2 regions of the Allobosea sp. 05L423 genome follow, and region 1 is predicted to be linked to the other one. Evidence: predicted binding sites of a transcription regulator. Region 1 holds the regulator's gene; the other holds the start of a gene.
The links. Region 1 encodes PhoB, which activates phosphate uptake and scavenging genes when phosphate is short. Its sites were predicted from a motif close to TGTCATNNANCTGTCAT; they were not measured.

Region 1 (7,269 bases):
CGCGGATGACCGCAGCAACCGACATGACGAGCATCCCCGGCGCGAGGCCGGCCGCCCGCAAGACGCCGAAGGCGGGGTTCGACCTCTTCTTCCGCAATGCCAGCTTCGCGGCGGCGCTGCTCGTGCTGGTGCTGCTCGCCGGCATCATGATCTCGATGATCATCGGCGGCTGGCCGGCCTTCCGCGAGTTCGGCCTCGGTTTCATCACCTCCAGCGTCTGGGATACGCAGAACGAGCAGTACGGCGCCTGGCCGGCCATCGTCGGCACGCTTTCGACGGCGTTGATCGCGCTGGCGATCGGCGTGCCGCTTTCGCTCGGCATCGCAGTCTACCTGACCCAACTGGCGCCGGGCTGGTTCAAGAAACCGGTCGCCACCGCGATCGAGCTGCTCGCCGCCGTGCCCTCGATCATCTACGGCATGTGGGGCCTGTTCGTCTTCGTGCCGCTCTTTGCGGCCTATGTGCAGATCCCGCTCTCGAACATCGTCGAGGGCATGCCGGTCGTCGGCACCATCCTCTATTCACGCTCGCCCTCGGGCCTCGGCATCTTCACCGCCGGCCTGATCCTGGCCTTCATGATCGTGCCGTTCATCGCCTCGATCACCCGCGACATGCTGGAGCAGATCCCCTCCGTGCTCCGCGAAAGCGCCTACGGCATCGGGGCGACGACATGGGAGGTCGTGCGCCACGTGCTGGTGCCGCAGGCCGGCGTCTCGATCATCGGCGCGATCATGCTCGGCCTCGGCCGCGCGCTCGGCGAAACGATGGCGGTCACCTTCGTCGTCGGCAACGCCAACCGCCTGTCGGCCTCGATCCTCGATCCCGGCTCGACCATCGCCTCGCGCATCGCCAACGAATTCAACGAGGCGATGGGCCTGCAGCTCAACGCGCTGATCGCGCTGGGCTGCATCCTGTTCTTCGTCACCTTCGTCGTCCTCGTCATCGCGCGGCTGCTGGTCGCCCGCGTCAAGCGCTACTGAGGTCTTTCGTCCATGACCATGACGACCACGCCCCGCGAGCTGCCGCACACCCCCTGGGGGCGCGTGCGCCAGTCCCGCCGCACCGCCGACCGGCTGATGAAGATCATCGCGACCGGCTTCACCTTCTGCGCCATCTTCGTGCTGTTCTGGATCCTCGGCATGCTGCTGGTGAAGGGCATCGGCGGCCTCTCGCTCGCCACCTTCACCGCGGTCACTCCCGGCCCGGGCACGGAAGGCGGCGGCCTCGCCAACGCCATCGTCGGCTCCTTCGTGCTGACCTTCCTCGGCATTGCCATCGCAACCCCGATCGGGGTTCTCGCGGGCACCTGGCTCGCCGAATACGGCAGGGGTTCCAAGCTCGCGCACCTGATCCGCTTCATCAACGACATCCTGCTCTCGGCGCCGTCGATCCTGATCGGCCTGTTCGTCTACGTCATCCTGGTCGAGCCCTTCCGCGGCTACTCCGGCTGGGCCGGCGGCGTCGCGCTCGGCATCATCGCGATCCCGGTCATCGTGCGCACCACCGAGGACATGCTGAACCTCGTCCCCGGCCCGCTGCGCGAGGCGGGGGCCGCGCTGGGCGCGCCGCCTTCGGTCGTCATCACCTCCGTGACCTGGCGTGCGGCGAAGGCCGGCATGATGACGGGCATCCTGCTGGCGCTCGCCCGCATCGCCGGCGAGACGGCGCCGCTGCTCTTCACGGCTCTGAACAACAATTTCTGGTTCTCGCCCTCGCTCGCCGGCGGCGTCTCGAACCTGCCCGTCACGATCTATCAGTTCGCCTCCGCTCCCTACGAGAACTGGCAGCAGCTCGCCTGGGCGGGATCGCTGATCATCACGGTCTCGATCCTGCTGCTTTCGCTCATTGCCCGCCGCGTCGTCGCTGGCGGCAAATAAGACTTGAATCCAACCCGGTCGCGCCCGACCTTGAGGACCATGTCGATGCTTTCGACCCTTGAACTCTCCCCGCAGACGCTCGATGCCGAGGCGCCCGTCCGGATCGCGGTGAAGAACCTCGATTTCTACTACGGCGAGCACCGGGCGCTGAAGAACATCAATCTCGATTTCCGCGACCGGCACGTCACCGCGCTGATCGGCCCTTCCGGCTGCGGCAAGTCGACCCTGCTGCGCATCTTCAACCGGATCTACTCGCTTTATCCCGAGCAGAAGGCCACCGGCGAGATCCTGCTCGACGGCCGCAACATCATCTCCAACGACGTCGACGTGAACGAGCTGCGCTCGCGCGTCGGCATGGTCTTCCAGAAGCCGACGCCCTTCCCGATGTCGATCTACGACAACGTCGCCTTCGGCATCCGCCTCTACGAGAAGCCGCCGAAGTCCGAGCTCGACGACCGTGTCGAGGGGGCGCTGCGCCGTGCCGCGCTGTGGGACGAGGTCAAGGACAAGCTGAAGAGCTCCGGCATGGGCCTCTCCGGCGGCCAGCAGCAGCGCCTGTGCATCGCCCGCACCATCGCGCAGAAGCCGGAAGTGATCCTGTTCGACGAGCCGACCTCCGCGCTCGACCCGATCTCCACCGGCAAGATCGAGGACCTGCTGGAGCAGCTGAAGAGCGACTTCACGATCGCGATCGTGACGCACAACATGCAGCAAGCTGCACGCATCTCGCAGTACACCGCCTTCATGTATCTGGGCGAGGTCATCGAGTTCGCGCCGACCAACACCATCTTCATGAACCCGGCCAAGAAGCAGACGCAGGACTACGTCACCGGCCGGTTCGGCTGAGCCGCGGCAGAGTTCTTTGTTTGTCGCATTTTCTTCGCGCGAACCGGTCCGATTTCGCTTGAAAATGCTTTGAGGATAACGCCATGACCGACCACATCGTCCGCTCCTACGACACCGATCTCGAAGGCATCCGCCGCAGTCTTGCCGAAATGGGCGGCATGGCCGAGCGCATGCTGGGCGACTCCACCGTGGCGCTGGTGCGCCGCGACACCGGCCTCGCCCAGAAGATCATCACCGCCGACCAGCGCCTCGACAACCTGCAGCGGGACGTCGAAGAGAAGGCGGTGCTGACCATCGCCCGGCGCCAGCCGCTCGCGAACGACCTGCGCGAACTGATCTCGGCGATCCGCATCGCGGCCGACATCGAGCGCGTCGGCGATCTCGCCAAGAACATCGCCAAGCGCGCCGTCGCCATCGCCGGCCAGTTCCAGCCGCCGCACCGCGCCGTGGTCGGGCTCGAGCACATCAGCCGCCTGGTGCAGGCGCAACTCAAGGACGTGCTCGACGCCTACGCCGCAGGCAACGAGCAGAAGGCGCTCGAGGTCTGGCGCCGCGACGACGAGATCGACGCGCTCTACACCTCGCTGTTCCGCGAACTCCTGACCTACATGATGGAGGATCCGCGCAACATCACCTTCTGCACGCATCTCCTGTTCTGCGCGAAGAACATCGAGCGCATCGGCGACCACACCACCAACATCGCCGAGACGATCCATTACCTCATCACCGGCGACTCGCTCGACGTGAACCGGCCGAAGCTCGACACGACCAATATCGAAGTCGAGGCGGTCACGGGCAGCTGAGGCGAGGCAAGGAATCATGGCCGCACGCATCCTGATCGTCGAGGACGAGGAGCCGCTGACCCTGCTGCTGCGCTACAATCTCGAAGCCGAGGGCTTCGAGGTGGACAGCGTGGCGCGCGGGGACGATGCGGAGCTTCATCTGCGCGACCACACCCCCGATCTCGTGCTGCTCGACTGGATGCTGCCGGGCCTCTCCGGGATCGAGCTCTGCCGCCGGCTGCGGTCGCGGCGCGACACCGAGCGCGTGCCGATCATCATGCTGACCGCGCGGGGCGAGGAAACCGAGCGCGTGCGCGGGCTCGCGACCGGCGCCGACGACTATGTGGTGAAGCCCTTTTCGTTGCCGGAATTGATCGCGCGCATCCAGGCGCTGCTCCGCCGCGCCAAGCCGGGCCATGTCGCGGGACTGCTTGCCGCCGGCGACCTCGAACTCGACCGCACCACACGGCGCGTCCGCCGCGCCGGCAGCGAGTTGCATCTCGGCCCGACCGAGTTCAGGCTGCTGGAGTTCCTGATGCAGGCGCCCGGCCGCGTCTATTCGCGCGCCCAGCTGCTCGACGCCGTCTGGGGCCGCGACGTCTATATCGACGAGCGCACCGTCGACGTCCATGTCGGCCGGCTGCGCAAGGCGATCACGCCCGCCAATACCAAGGACCCGCTGCGTACCGTGCGCGGCGCCGGCTACGCCTTCGACGAGACTTTTGCGCGCAGCTGAGCGGCGCTCCAGCTCTCCTCCTCATCGCAGCTTACGGTGAGTCTCGCCTGCTCGCTCGCGTTGACCCTGAAAGTCAGCGCGAGCCAGAGGAGGTCGCCATGAGCAAGATGCCGCCAGTCCCGCCGGCCAGTCGAAGCGACAAGGGCCCGGGCGAGCGGGATCATGCCGGGCACGATATGCGCAGCGCTAGGAGGTGGCGAGCGAGCGCCGGCCGGGCCAGCATGACCAGCAGGGCAACACCCGCATCAACACGAGCCATCAGGGTCTGCAGCAGGATCGTTGAGGAGGCTGCCTCATGTCGGCCTCGACCAAGGCGCCGCAAAGCATCCGGCACGGCGGCCCGGGCTCGTCCCATGAGAATGCGAGGAAGTCGCCGGGCATCCGCAAGCCGCCTGCCGACGACGAAACCCGGCAGGTTCGCGTTTCGGGCGGTGGCGGCGAGCGCGACAGCCATCGCTTGCATGATCCGGCCCGCAAGGGTGGCGGCCCCGCGAGAAGCCCCCTACAGGACGATCCCTGAAGGGGCCGGCAGGAGCCTCAGCCCTCTCGGTAGAAGAGGCGGCGCAAGCTGTGCTTGGCCGCTTCCAGCGTCCTGCGCCGCTCGGCCGGCAGGTTCCGGCCGGCGCGGTTGATGTAGAAAGTCAGCATCGACATCGCCGAGCGATAGGGGCTCGACTTGCGGAGCCGGCTGTGTTCAGCCGACCGCTTCAGCGAACGTGCGATCCGTCGCGGATCGCCCTGCTTGAACACCGCCTTCTCAAGATCGAGCGCGTTGCTCCGGGTGGTGATATCGGCCGACCACCTGCGTTTGTGGGCAGTCATGGCGTCCTCCTGTCGGTCAGGCGTTTGGCCCGCCCTCGATGTCACCGGCCCAGGTCAGTGCGGTCTCGTACTCCTCCGGCTTGAAGGTGCGGACGGTCACGAAGGGGATCGCTGGGTTGAGCAGGTCGACGAAGGCGGCAAGCCAGCCCCTGTCGGTGATCACCGCCTCGCGCGGGAAGCGCTGCAGCTCCCAGAGCTTGCCGAGGCTGTAGCGCGCATCCTTCCAGGCGGCAGCCAGGGTCATATCGGTGAAATCGGTGAGGTCGGCGAGGATGCCGACCTTCTCGTGTCGCGCGAGCTTCGCCTCGATATCGGCCATGATCCCATCGAGATCGTCACTGGTCAGCGTCTGCGACAGGCGGTAGGCGCCGACATGGTCCGGGGCAGGCAGAATGGTGAACATGGCTCCTCCTTGCTCCAGACAACGCGGGGCAAGAGCGGAAGTTTCGCCCGATGATCAGGCCGCTGCGGGCGCACGGGTGGCGGCGTCGAACCGGGCCGCTTCGGCGCGCAGCCAGCCGACGAATTCATCGAGGCCGGGGCGTTGCGGCTGGCCAACCGGGAGGGTGAGCCAACAGCCCGTCGCACTGGTGAAGCCGAGGCCGAGCGGGTTGATAAGCGCGCCGGAAGCCAGCTCGTCGGCGACATAGCAGCGCGGCATCAGAGCGACGCCCAGCCCGGCGACGGCGGCGCTGGTGATCACGGAATAGTAGCCGTAACGCACGGTGTGCTCGGGCACCGCGCCGCGCAGGTCGTGGGCCTCGGTGAACTCGGCCCAGAAGGTCGGCATCTGGTAGTGCTGCAGCAGCGTCATCTTCTGGATATCGGCGGCACGACGAAAGCCGCCCATGCGCTCGACCAGGCTCGGCGCGGCGACGAGGGCAACGTCGCGGCCGAAGAGGTAATGCGCCTCCTTGCCGGGCCAGGGCGGGACGCCATGGGCAATGTCGAGATCGGGCTCCTCGGTCTCGCTCTCGCTGACATAGTTGGTGAACTGGACGTCGACGCCGGGATGCGCCGCAGCGAAGGCCGGAAAGCGCGACATCAGCCAGCGCTCGCCGACGATGGCGACCATGTGCAGGCGGATCGGCCGGGCAATGGCGCTGCGCTCGGCGAGGCGCCGGGCGCCCCGCTCCATCTGCTCCAGCGCGGCTTCGGCATAGGGCAGATAGATCGCGCCGGCCTCGGTGAGCTTGAGGCCGAGCGGGCTGCGGTCGAACAGCACGGCACCGAGATGGTGTTCCAGCGACAGGATCTGCTTGGAGACGGCACTCTGCGTCAGGTTGACGACCAGGGCGGCGCGGGCGGTCGAGCCCAGCCTTGCAACCGTGGTGAAAGCTCGCAAAGCGGTCGATGACGGAGGAGGCCGGCCGGCGGCCATGGGGTATTCCTTTTTGGACTATCGCTGCGGAGATCGTTTCGTTTGCCGGGCTTTCGGTCAAGAGGCCATTCTTCCCTAACGGGAGGACAAGCTCATGAACCAGACGACGCGCCTGTGGGGTGGACGCTTCCGCAAGCCGCCCGATCCGCGGCTGATGAAGCTGTCGAGCGCGGCCGGTGAGCACGCGAGGCTGGTGCCGCAGGATGTTGCGGGCGGCAAGGCGCATGCGGCCGAACTCGGACGCGCCGGGCTGCTGACGGCGCAGGAGCTCCAGACCATCCTGACCGCGCTCGACGCGATCGCGCGGGACACGGTCGAGGGGCGGATCACGCCCGGCCCGCAGGACGAGGATGTCCATACCTTCATCGAGCGCATCCTGACCGAGCGGATCGGCTCGACGGGCGCCAAGCTCCGGGCAGGGCGCTCGCGCAACGACCAGGCCGCGAACAATCTCAAGCTCTATCTGCGCGCGAAGTCGCGCTCGCTCGCGGCGATGCTGGCGGAACTCCTGACCGCGATCGCCGATCAGGCCGAGCTGCATGCGGCCTCGGTCAGCCCCGGCTTCACCCATCTCCAGAGCGCCCAGCCGGTCACCTTCGGCCATTGGCTGATGGCGCATGGCCAGGTGCTGATGCGCGACGCCTCGCGCCTGACCGACTGGGAAAAGCGCTCCGGCCAGTCCCCGCTCGGGGCGGCGGCGCTTGCAGGCTCGGCGATCACGCTCAATCCCGAGCTCAGCGCCAAGGCACTCGGCTATGACGAGCCGTTCGAGAACTCGGTCGACGCGGTCGGCGCGCGCGACCATGTCGCGGAATTCCTGTTCGT
Region 2 (7,269 bases), on a different contig from region 1:
CGCGCGCTGGATGGGCGTTCGCCGCCGTCATGCTCGAGCTTGCCCCGAGCATCTCGGGACTAGAGGGCTCTTGAGCCTCATTCGACAGGAGATTCTTAGGTCGGCGCTGGGCGCCGCCCGATAATGACGGGCAGTCGCCCAGGCTCAGCCCTTCGCCAACGCCGCCTCGTAAATCTCCGGCCTGAAGCCGACGACCGTCCTGCCCCTGCCGAGATCGAGCACCGGGCGCTTGATCATCGAGGGCTGGGCGAGCATCAGCGCGATGGCCTTGGCCGCATCGAGCCCCTGCTTCTCGGCGTCGGGAAGCGCACGGAAGGTCGTGCCGGCGCGGTTGAGCACCGTCTCCCAGCCATGCTCCTTCACCCAGCTCTCGAGCGAGGCCTTGTCGATGCCGCTCGCCTTGTAGTCGTGGAACGCGTAGGTCGCGCCATGGCCGTCGAGCCAGCTGCGCGCCTTCTTCATCGTGTCGCAGTTCTTGATGCCGTAGATGGTGATCGTCATGCCTTCGCCCGGACTGTGTGGAATGTCGCAGCATCCGCCACCCAACTGTCATCCGGGTTTGTCAGCAAGACTGCAAACAGGCATGACATGGCGGATGAAATCGTCGGATGCAGGCAGGAGATAGCATGGATATCGTCTCGGCCTCAGCGCAGAAAACGCCGGCTCCACCTGCTTTTCCCCATCGCCGCTGGAAGGACCATCCGGTCGTCGGCGTCGATTTTCCTGATGCCACGACCTTCACCTGCGACGGCCGCTGGATGCAAACGGCCTGCGAAGCCCTGGCGGCCCATCTTGATGAGGAAACCGACCTTCTTGCCGGAATCGACGTCGGCGGCCTCGGCTTTGCGGGCGCGCTGGCATTCCGAAACGGCCTCGGCTTCATCGATATCCGCAAGGTCGGTTCGATCCGCGCGGACGTCGTCCGCAGTCTCGCGGCCAATTACGAGCTCGGCAACGGCGTCGCCCTGTCGAAGGGCCATCGGCTCGACGGACGTCATGTCGCCATCATCGACGACTGCCTGATCACGGGCGGCATCGCGCTGGCGACGGCGCAGCTGCTTCGCCGACTTGGCGCACACTGCACGCATGCGCTCTTCGTCTTCGAACTCGACGGGCTGGGAGGCCGCGAACGACTTGCCCAGGGCGGCATCTCCGTGCACGCCCTGGAAAGACTGGCACCGGTTCAGCCCGTGCCCTCCCCCAGCGACATGCCCTGAGGGAGTGCCGGCATTCAGGGGCGCTTCGGGATGTCGAGGCCGCGCTGCACCGCGGGGCGCGACAGGCAGCGCTCCAGCCAGATCGGCACATGCGTCAGCGTGGAATAGTCGACGAGTTCGCCTGCCCCGTAGAAGCCAACGAGATTGCGCACCCAGCCGAGGATCGCGATGTCGGCGATGGTGAATTCGTCACCCATGATCCAGGTGCGGCTCGCCAGCCGCTCCTCCAACACGGCGAGCAGGCGCTTGCTCTCGCTGGCGTAACGGTCGCGCGGGCGCTTGTCCTCGTACTCGCGGCCGGCGAACTTGTGGAAGAAGCCGAGCTGGCCGAACATCGGGCCAATCGCCGCCATCTGGAAGAACACCCACTGGATGGTCTCGTAGCGCGCGGCCGGATCCTTCGGCAGCAGCTTGCCGGTCTTCTCGGCGAGATAGAGCAGGATCGCGCCCGACTCCCACAGGCCCAGCGGCTTTCCGTCCGGCCCGTTCGGATCGATGATCGCGGGAATCTTGCCGTTCGGGTTGAGCGAGAGGAATTCCGGGCCCCAGGTCTCGTTCTTGCCGATGTCGATGAGGTGGGGCTCGTAAGGCAGTTCCAGTTCCTCCAGCGCGATCGACACCTTCACGCCGTTCGGCGTCGGCAGCGAATAGAGCTGGATACGGTCGGGATGGCTGGCGGGCCAGCGCCTGCTGATCGGGAAAGCGGAGAGATCGGCCATAGGGTGCTCCGGTTGAATCGGAAGAGCTTCGGTGCCGGACGATAGAGCCGCGCGCGCCCAAAGCAACGGGGCGCCCGGCTCAATCACCACAAGGCCGGCTTGCGAGGTTGCACGATCGCGGGTCGACCAAGGGCCAACGGCCGAGGATTTCGTCCGGTTCGCGGGGAACGCTGCGGATCAGGACGAAATCCTTCTCCGTGCAGCTCAACGGCCGCACGCGAAACGCCAACGTGCGATAGCGGTCGTAGAGCAATGTCAGCTGGAGCCTGCACGCAAGCCGCTTGCCGCGAAAACCACCTGCCCTCATTTCCCCATCCAGGGCGAGCGACGGGCAGCGCCGTCAGGGCAGCATGCGCTCATGGCCGATGATGCGGCCGCGAGCGCCCGCGCTCACTCCCACTCGATCGTGCCGGGGGGCTTCGAGGTCACGTCGTAGACGACGCGGTTGATGCCCTTGACCTCGTTGATGATGCGGGTCGCGGCGCGGCCGAGGAAGTTCATGTCGAAGGGATAGAAATCCGCGGTCATGCCGTCGACCGAGGTCACGGCGCGCAGCGCGCAGACATGATCGTAGGTGCGGTAGTCGCCCATCACACCGACGGTGCGCACCGGCAACAGCACGGCGAAGGCCTGCCAGATCACGTCGTAGAGACCGGCCTTGCGGATCTCGTCGAGATAGATCGCATCCGCCTTGCGCAGGATGTCGAGCTTCTCCTTGGTGATCTCGCCGGGGCAGCGGATGGCGAGGCCGGGCCCCGGGAAGGGATGCCGGCCGACGAAGGCCTCGGGCAGGCCGAGCTCGCGGCCGAGCACGCGGACCTCGTCCTTGAACAGCTCGCGCAGCGGCTCGACGAGCTTCATCTTCATGCGCTCGGGCAGACCGCCGACATTGTGGTGGCTCTTGATCGTCACCGAGGGGCCGCCGGAGAAGGAGACGCTCTCGATCACGTCAGGATAGAGCGTGCCCTGCGCCAGGAAATCGGCGCCGCCGAGCTTGGCCGCCTCTGCGTCGAAGACGTCGATGAAGAGCCGGCCGATGGTCTTGCGCTTGGCCTCGGGATCGGCACCGCACTTGGCAAGCTCGGAAAGGAACAGCTCCTCGGCCTCAACATGGACCAGCGGGATGTTGTAGTGATCCCGGAACAGGCGAACGACCTCTTCGGCCTCGTTCATCCGCATCAAGCCGTGGTCGACGAAGACGCAGGTGAGCTGATCGCCGATCGCCTCGTGGATCAGCACGGCCGCAACAGCCGAGTCGACGCCGCCGGAAAGGCCGCAGATGACGCGGCCGGTGCCGACCTGCTCGCGGATCTTCTTCTGCATCTCGGCGCGATAGGCCGACATGCTCCAGTCCGGCTTGCAGCCGCAGATCTCGACGACGAAGTTGCGCAGCAGCTTGCCGCCATCCGGGGTGTGGACCACCTCGGGGTGGAACATCGTGGTGTAGAAGCGCCTTATCTCGTCGCTCGCCACCGCGAAGGGCGCGTTCTCCGAGGTCGCCTTGACCGAGAAGCCCTGCGGCAGCTCAGTGACGCGGTCGCCATGGCTCATCCAGACCGGGTAGCGGGAGCCCTTCTCCCAGACGCCGGCGAAGAGCGCCGAAGGAGCAAGGATTTCGACATCGGCACGGCCGAACTCGGCGGCGTGCCCGCCCTCGACCTTGCCGCCGAGCTGATGCGCCATGGTCTGCTGGCCGTAGCAGATACCCATCAGCGGGATATCAGCCGTGAAGACCGCCTCGGGCGCGCGCGGGCTGCCCTCGTCCGGCACCGAGGCCGGGCCACCCGAGAAGATCACGCCTTTGGGCTTCAGCCGCCCGAACGCCTCATCCGCAGACTGGAACGGGGCGATCTCGCAATAGACGCCGATCTCGCGGATGCGCCGCGCGATCAGCTGCGTCACCTGCGAGCCGAAATCGATGATGAGGATGGAGTCGTGATGGGGCTGAGCGCTCGTCATCGCGTCCCGTTAATGGATAGCGCGGGCGTGCGCAACGGCCGCGTCTCAATCCCCCCGCTGGAGGCAAGCCAGATAGAACCCGTCCGTGCCGGCGCGCAGCGGCGAGAGCTGCAGGCCGAATTCCGTGGCGAAGCGGGCGAGCAGGGAGAAGTCGCTTTCCGCGCCCTTGAGCACGTCGATCGGTGCGACCAGAGCAAAGCCGGGATGGCGGCCGAGGAAGGCGCGGATGGCCTCGTCATTCTCGTCCGGCAGCATGGAGCAGGTGATGTAGGCGATGCGTCCACCGGGGCGCACCAGCTTGGCGGCGCGGGCCAGCACCTCGGCTTGGTCCTTGATCCGCTCGGCGAGCGCACCGGGGCGCACGCGCCATTTCGCATCAGGGTTGCGCCTCCAGGTGCCCGAGCCCGTGCAGGGCGCATCGACGAGCACCAGATCGGCGTGGCCGGCAACATCCGCCAGGGGCTCGTGGCCGCGCGAGCGTGGGATGCGCACCTCGACGATACCAGCGCCCGAGCGGGCCACGCGGTCGTGCAACGGTGCGAGCCGCCGGCTGTCGAGATCGGTGGCATAGAGGCTACCGCGGTTCGCCATCAGCGCGGCGAGCGCCAGCGTCTTGCCGCCTGCCCCGGCGCAGAGATCGATGACGGTCTGGCCCGGCCGGGCGCCGGCGAGCAATGTCACCAGCTGCGAGCCTTCGTCCTGAACCTCGAACGCGCCGGCAAAGAAGCCGGGCTCCGTCTGCAGCGAAGGGCCGCGCCCGTCATGACCCGGCTGGAAACGCAGCGCATCGGGCGACCAGGCGCCGGTCTCGGGCTGATGGTGAGCGAGATCCTTGAGCACGGCGTCGCGGGTCGCCTTCAGGCGGTTGACGCGCAGATCGATCGGCGCACGGGCGGCCAGTGCCTGCCCTTCCGCCATCGCTGCCTCGCCGAAGCCGCGTTCGAATGAGGGCCAGAGCCATTCGGGCACATCGGCCCGCACCCAGTCGGGCGCGCCCTCGTCGGAAAAGGCGGTCAGAAGCGCGGTCTCAGCGGCGGTGAGCGGCGCAGGGGCGTGGTTCTCGCCCGAAAACAGCGCGGCGATCTCGTCCGGCGGCAGGCCTCGCAGCCCCGCGAGCATGCCGAGAACCAGCGCGCGCGGCTCCTCGGAAGCCATGGCGTAGCCGGCGGACGCCTTGCGCCGCAGCGCATCATAGACGAGCGAGGCGACGGCCGCGCGGTCCTTCGAGCCGGCGAAGCGGCGGGACAGCCCCCAATCCTTCAGCGCATCGGCTGCCGGGCGGCGGCGCTCGATGATGTCCTGCAGCACCTCGATGGCGGCGCTGATCCGGGCGGCTGGCGTCATGGTGTTTCAATCCTGGCACGGACGGCTCGGGCCCGGCGCCGCAAGGCGGTGAGTGGGTGTGCTTCGACCAATTCGAACATGACGCCGAGGCATGGTGGCCCATGCGGCATGCACTTGACGCGGTCGTTTCACAAGCGGAAACACGATGCAACCGCATGTCGCGGCCACCGGGATATTCGCACATGAAAAGCGCCAGCCGCATCGTCATTCTGAGCCTTGTCGCCTTCGGCCTTGCCGCTTGCGCAACCCAGCCGCAGCCGGAATTCACGCCGCCGCCCTCCAAGCGCCTCGACGCGAAGACCACGCTCGAAAACCGCCGTTGACAGCGAGCGCACGCAGGATCGCCCGCGCCCTCGACCGGGGTCGCGGGCTTTTTTTGGGGTATCGCATCGCGCGTCAGCCTTTGCTCACGATCCGACGTATTCTTTTCATGGGCCTGTCACATCGCCCGACCTAAGTTCGCGCGCATTTCTGCGAGCCGGGGTCAAACCATGAAAAAAACGCTGCTTCTCTCGACATCGCTTCTCGCCGCACTGGCCATGCAGGCACTGGCGGCCCTCGCCCAGCAGGCGTCCCCCTCGACCGCCCGCAAGCCGCTGATCATCGCCCATCGCGGCGCGAGCGGCTACATGCCCGAGCACACGATCGAAGGCTACAAGCTCGCTATCGAGATGGGCGCGGACTTCATCGAGCCCGACCTGGTGTCGACAAAGGACGGCGTTCTGGTCGTGCGGCACGAGCCGATGCTGAGCGGCACCACCGACGTCGCCGACCGGCCGGAATTCGCCAATCGCAAGACGACGCGCAAGGTCGACGGCATCGACACCACCGACTGGTTCGCCAATGATTTCACCCTGGCCGAGATCAAGACCCTGCGGGCCAAGCAGGCCTTCGCCGATCGCGACCAGTCGCACAACGGCAAGTACCAGATCCCGGCCTTCCAGGAGGTGATCGACCTTGCCAAGTCGGAAAGCGCCCGCACCGGCCACACCATCGGCATCTACCCGGAAACCAAGCACCCGACCTATCACGCCGCGCTCGGCCTCGCCTTCGAGGACAAGCTCCTCGACATGCTCAAGGCTGCCGGCTGGAGCGAGAAGACCTCGCCGGTGTTCATCCAGAGCTTCGAGACCGGCAATCTGAAGTACCTGCGCAAGAAGACGCAGCTGCGCCTCATCCAGCTTGTCGACGGCGACGACGTCGACAAGGACGGCAAGGTCACGCTCGTGGCCCCGTTCGACCGCCCCTATGACTTCGCGGTGCTCGGCGACAAGCGGACGTTCCAGGACATGCTCTCCGCCGAAGGGCTCAAGGAGATCGCGACCTATGCCGACGGCGTCGGCCCCTGGAAGCCCTACATCATGGCTGCCAAGCAGACGATCGGCGCTGACGGCAAGCCGCAGGACCTCAACGGCGACGGCGCCATCGACGAGCGCGACCGCACGCTGATCGCGCCGACGAACGTGGTCAAGGATGCCCATGCCGCCGGCCTTCTCGTCCATACCTGGACCTTCCGCAGCGAGCCGAAGCGGCTGGCCTCGGACTTCAAGGGTGACGCCGCGGCCGAGTACAAGGCCTTCATTGCGCTCGGCATCGACGGCCTGTTCTCGGATTTCTCGGATCAGGCCGTGAAGGCGCGCGACGCGAAGTAAGCTTTTCAACCGGGCAAGGCTAACAGCCGGATAAACCAAAGTCCGCGGCGTCTCCCGCCGCGGGCTTTGGTCGTCAGCGGGCTTCTCGCCCGCTCCCCTTCAAATCAGATTGGTCAATCGCAGACGCGGGTCGTGCGCCGCACCACGCCGCGCGGCGTCTCCCGCTCGGTCGTGACCGTGCGGCAATCGTCGCCGCGGTAATAGTTGGCGCGTCGCCATTCGCGCTCGCGCCTTTGCTCGTAGCGCCCCTGACGCATCTCGCGATCGATCGCCCGCTCATGGGGCGTACGGGGGTCGACGCTCACGCCGCCCGGACCAATGTTGATCGACTGAGCATAGGCACCGCCGCTCGCCAGAAGAGCAAGAGCTATGACTGGG

Region 2: AC1DNE_RS27245 (glycerophosphodiester phosphodiesterase) is a predicted target of PhoB. The motif match lies at 5,666-5,682, and genes of this name have one in related genera.

What each region holds. Positions count from the first base shown of each region.
Region 1 covers NZ_JBFTOA010000011.1:164,485-171,753, reverse strand. Annotated here, with positions in the region: gene pstC (phosphate ABC transporter permease subunit PstC) at 6-980, shown strand; gene pstA (phosphate ABC transporter permease PstA) at 993-1,877, shown strand; gene pstB (phosphate ABC transporter ATP-binding protein PstB) at 1,917-2,723, shown strand; gene phoU (phosphate signaling complex protein PhoU) at 2,807-3,526, shown strand; gene phoB (phosphate regulon transcriptional regulator PhoB) at 3,543-4,241, shown strand; gene AC1DNE_RS21460 (hypothetical protein) at 4,537-4,761, shown strand; gene AC1DNE_RS21455 (DUF3175 domain-containing protein) at 4,779-5,063, opposite strand; gene AC1DNE_RS21450 (SpoIIAA family protein) at 5,080-5,466, opposite strand; gene AC1DNE_RS21445 (LysR family transcriptional regulator) at 5,521-6,444, opposite strand; gene argH (argininosuccinate lyase) at 6,539-7,269, shown strand, end outside.
Region 2 covers NZ_JBFTOA010000024.1:460-7,728, reverse strand. Annotated here, with positions in the region: gene AC1DNE_RS27275 (ArsC family reductase) at 145-501, opposite strand; gene AC1DNE_RS27270 (phosphoribosyltransferase family protein) at 627-1,217, shown strand; gene AC1DNE_RS27265 (glutathione S-transferase N-terminal domain-containing protein) at 1,232-1,936, opposite strand; gene guaA (glutamine-hydrolyzing GMP synthase) at 2,327-3,895, opposite strand; gene AC1DNE_RS27255 (RsmB/NOP family class I SAM-dependent RNA methyltransferase) at 3,941-5,239, opposite strand; gene AC1DNE_RS27250 (hypothetical protein) at 5,422-5,562, shown strand; gene AC1DNE_RS27245 (glycerophosphodiester phosphodiesterase) at 5,731-6,891, shown strand; gene AC1DNE_RS27240 (PepSY domain-containing protein) at 7,005-7,269, opposite strand, start outside.